DNA from 2 places in the Methylobacterium terrae genome. Region 2 is predicted to be linked to the other one. Evidence: predicted binding sites of a transcription regulator. Region 2 holds the regulator's gene; the other holds the start of a gene.

What was found. Region 2 encodes PhoB, which activates phosphate uptake and scavenging genes when phosphate is short. Its sites were predicted from a motif close to TGTCATNNANCTGTCAT; they were not measured.
Region 1: the regulator PhoB is predicted to act here: its motif matches at 971-987, upstream of DK419_RS08545 (inorganic phosphate transporter).

Annotation. Positions count from the first base shown of each region.
Region 1 is NZ_CP029553.1:1,904,083-1,906,280, forward strand. It holds gene DK419_RS08535 (adenylate/guanylate cyclase domain-containing protein) at 1-468, shown strand, start outside; gene DK419_RS08540 (GcrA family cell cycle regulator) at 488-721, opposite strand; gene DK419_RS08545 (inorganic phosphate transporter) at 1,032-2,198, shown strand, end outside.
Region 2 is NZ_CP029553.1:4,806,980-4,809,177, forward strand. It holds gene phoU (phosphate signaling complex protein PhoU) at 1-491, shown strand, start outside; gene phoB (phosphate regulon transcriptional regulator PhoB) at 563-1,264, shown strand; gene DK419_RS22270 (GcrA family cell cycle regulator) at 1,526-2,044, opposite strand.

The DNA.
Region 1 (2,198 bases), 2.9 Mb from region 2:
GACGGGGCCCTGGTGGTGTTCGGCGTGCCGGAGGCGCGGGCGGATGCCGCCGCCCAGGCGCTGGCCTTCTCGGGGCGGCTCGAGGCCCTGGTGGCGGAGTGGAATGCCGGATCGGGCGAGGCCCGGGTCCAGGATCGAGACCCCGTGCGGATCGGCATCGGGGTGCATTGCGGCGAGGTGTTCGTCGGCGTGGTCGGCGACGACGACCGGCTCGAATTCACGGTGCTGGGCGACGCGGTCAACGTCGCGGCGCGGCTGGAGCAAGCGACGAAGACCTTCGGGGTCACGACGCTGGCGTCGCAGGCCGCCCTCGACGCGGCGCAGGTCCCGGACGCGGAATGGCACGAGGTCAGCCGCTCGGCCCTGCGGGGCCGGCAGGAGGCGTTTCCGATCTACGGGCGCGCGGCCCGAGGCCCGATGGACGACCGAATGGTCGAACGGGCCGAAGAACGGTCCGGGACGGGGTAGCGGTCCCGGCCGACCTCTGCTATCGCAGCCGCCCCGGCCGGGTCGGTTCGAACACGATCCGGCGGTGGAAGGCGCACCAGCTCTTTCCATCCTGCACCGGCGCGCCGCAGCAGACCGCACGGTCGTTCGGCTCGCCGATGATGAACTTGCACACGAAGGCGCCCGATTGGGCGAAAGGAACCCGGAGACTCGGGGAGGGCTCCTCGACGGCGTCTGCGGTCACGATATGCGACATGCGCACGAGCTGGTTCATCGGGTACTGACTCGCTGGCCATCCGCCACCCTCGACCAGAAGGGCGCCGGGCCGGTTCGTTGCGGGCGGATCCGTCGCCGGATACGTCGTCAAGGGATCCACGCCCCGGCGGCGCGCACGCGCGTCGCTAGGGCAGCGGTGATCGTGTGAATTTGGGGTTGCGTCACGCAGAACGCAAGCCCCTTAAGCATTTACACCGGGTTTTCGAGTGCCGGCGGGCTCCCCGCGGCCTCCCGCCGAATCCGGCGCCGTCATCGACTTGCCATCCGGCCGCCCTATCCTTGCGGGGCGCCGCTACAGCGAGTTCCCGATGACCGATGCCGCTCTCGCTCCCGACCGCCCCGGCGCGGCGCATGGTCACGGCCGCCCCCGGCTCGACCACGCCCTCCACCCCGCGGCGACGATGGGGTTCGTGGCGGTGCTGGCCGCCGGCCTCGCCTATGGCGGCTACAACCTCGTCGCCGACATGCACCGGGCCGGCCAGCCGCCGCTCGCCATTGGCGCCTTCGCGCTGCTCGGCCTCGCCCTGGTGATCGCGCTGGCCTTCGAGTTCGTGAACGGCTTCCACGACACCGCCAACGCGGTCGCGACCGTGATCTACACCCACTCGATGCCGCCCCTCGTCGCGGTGATCTGGTCGGGTGCCTTCAACTTCCTCGGCGTCATGGCCTCGACCGGGGCGGTGGCCTACAGCGTCGTGACGCTGCTGCCGGTCGAGCTGATCCTCCAGGTCGGCTCGGGGGCCGGCTACGCGATGATCTTCGCCCTCCTGCTCGCCGCCATCGTGTGGAACCTCGGCACCTGGGCGCTCGGCCTGCCGAACTCCTCGTCGCACGCGCTGATCGGCTCGGTGATCGGCGTCGGGCTCGCCAACCAGCTCATGGCGCCCCACCACGCCGCCTCGGGCGTCGCCTGGGGCCAAGCCCTGAGCGTGCTCGAATCGCTGCTGTTCAGCCCCCTCGTCGGCTTCGTCTGCGCCGCGGGCCTGCTCCTCGTGCTCAAGCGCCTGGTGCGCCGGCCCGAACTCTACCGCGCGCCGGAGGGCGAGGCGCCGCCCCCGCCCTGGATCCGCGGCCTCCTGATCCTGACCTGCACCGGCGTGTCCTTCGCGCATGGCGGCAACGACGGCCAGAAGGGCATGGGGCTGATCATGCTGATCCTGATCGGCGCCGCCCCGACCGCCTACGCGCTCAACCGCACCATGCCGGATTCGAGCACGCCCGCCTTCGTGCAGGGCTCGCAAGGCGCGAGCCGGGTGTTTCGCGACCATGCCGGATCGGCGCCGGTGCCGGAGGCCGCGGGCGCCCGCGCCAAGGTCGGCGAGGCCCTGAAGGCGGAGTCGCCCGCGAAGGCCCTCGCGACGCCCGAGGCCTACGCCGCGCTCGCCGGGCTCTCCGACGACATCGCCGCGCAGGTGCAGAGCTACGGCGCCATCCGGCACGTGCCGGCGGAGGCGACGCCGAACCTGCGCGCCGAC
Region 2 (2,198 bases):
TGGCGATCGACCTGCGCGAGACGATCTCGGCGATCCGCGTCTCGGGCGACCTCGAGCGCATCGGCGACCTCGCCAAGAACGTCGCCAAGCGCGTCGTCGCTATCAGCGACCAGGTCCAGCTGCAGAAGATCGTCGTCGGCGTGGAGCACATGAACGAGCTGGTCCAGGGCCAGCTCAAGGACGTGCTCGACGCCTACGCCACCCAGGACACCGTCGCGGCCCTCGACGTCTGGGCCCGGGACGGCGGCATCGACGCGCTCTACACCTCGCTGTTCCGCGAGCTGCTGACCTACATGATGGAGGATCCGCGCAACATCACGTTCTGCACGCACCTCCTGTTCTGCGCCAAGAACGTCGAGCGCATCGGCGACCACACCACCAACATCGCCGAGACGATCCACTACCTCGCCACCGGCGAGACGCTGACGACCGATCGTCCGAAGAACGACCGTTCGAGCTTCGCCACCCTCGACAACCAGGCCGACGCCTGAGGGCGACACGCCCGTCCGGGCCTTCGGGCCCGGCGGGCCCCCACCCATGATCCCCGCCTGAAGTGCCCGCGATGAGTACCCGCATCCTGATCGTCGAGGACGAGGAAGCCCTCACCCTCCTCCTGCGCTACAACCTCGAGGCCGAGGGCTTCGAGGTCGACGCCGTCGCCCGGGGCGACGAGGCGGATATCCGCCTGCGCGAGCAGGTGCCCGACCTCGTCCTCCTCGACTGGATGATGCCCGGCTTGTCGGGCATCGAATTGTGCCGGCGCATCCGCGCCCGACGCGAGACCGAGCGGCTGCCGGTCATCATGCTGACCGCGCGGGGCGAGGAGGGCGACCGGGTGCGGGGACTGGCCACCGGCGCCGACGACTACATCGTCAAGCCGTTCTCGGTACCGGAGCTGCTGGCCCGGGTTCGCGCCCTGCTGCGCCGCTCCAAGCCCGCCCACGTCGCCGACCTCCTGGTCGCCGGCGACATCGAGCTCGACCGGGTCAGCCACCGCGTCCGCCGCGACGGGCGCGAGCTGCATCTCGGCCCGACCGAGTTCAAGCTGCTCGAGTTCCTGATGCAGAGCCCCGGCCGGGTCTTCTCCCGCGAGCAGCTCCTCGACGGCGTCTGGGGCCACGACGTCTACATCGACGAGCGCACGGTCGACGTGCATATCGGCCGCCTGCGCAAGGCGATCAACCGCGGCCGGGACACCGACCCGATCCGCACCGTGCGCGGCTCGGGCTACTCCTTCGACGAGATGTTCGCGCCCGACGCGTGAGGCGGGCATCGGCCGTTCCGGACGGAAACTCGTCCGGCCCGGGACGACGGAACTCGGCCGACGGACCCGATCCCCTCCATCGCCATCGCGGGGCGAGCCTCGGCGCGGCCCCGGGGCGACGGCCGAGGTCGGCATCGGGGGCGGGACGAACGGCCCGTGATGCGCCCGGCACCGGCGGCGGCCGGACAGGAATCGTTAGGATTTGAGCGATATCGTCAACCCATCGGAAGCGGCGGGTGCGCCGCCTCCGGCCGTGCGGGGCTAGCGGAACCCGACGACCTTGCGGTCGCGCTTGCGCTCGGCGGCGGGCTGGTAGGCGATGCGGCTGTGGTGGGTGCAATAGGGCAGTCCGCTGATCGCGCGGTCGCCGCAGAAGCGGAAATCCGGCGTCGACGGGTCGCCCATCGGCCAGCGGCACATGAATTCCCGCAGCTCCATGATGGTGACGCGGGCGCTCTCCGGCAGCGCGACCGAGGCGGACGGCGTGGCGGCGTGAGGCTTGATGAGGGCGAGGGCCGGCGGGGCCGGCGCGAGCACGGACGGGGTCTCGGCGAGGGGCGCATCGGTCTCGGCCCGGGGCCGCCGGCCGCCGGCCGGCGCGGCGCCGTTCGCCTTCAGAACCCGGCCGGCGAGGCCGAGGCGGTGGATCTTGCCGATGACGGCGTTGCGGGAGACGCCGCCGATCTCGGCGGCGATCTGGCTGGCGCTCCGGCCATCGCTCCACAGGCGCTTGAGGAGCTCGACGCGCTCCTTCGTCCAGCCCGGACCCGCTTCCATCATCGCCGCCTCCACTCCCCCGACATCACCCATGGAATCGACGCGCAGACGCGAGCGGCCCGCCGTTCGACCGCGCGTTGGACTCGTCCGATCCTGCTGGTGATCGCCGCCACGCCTCGGGCGGTGGCGACGGGGGTGAACCTACAGGACGGCCTAA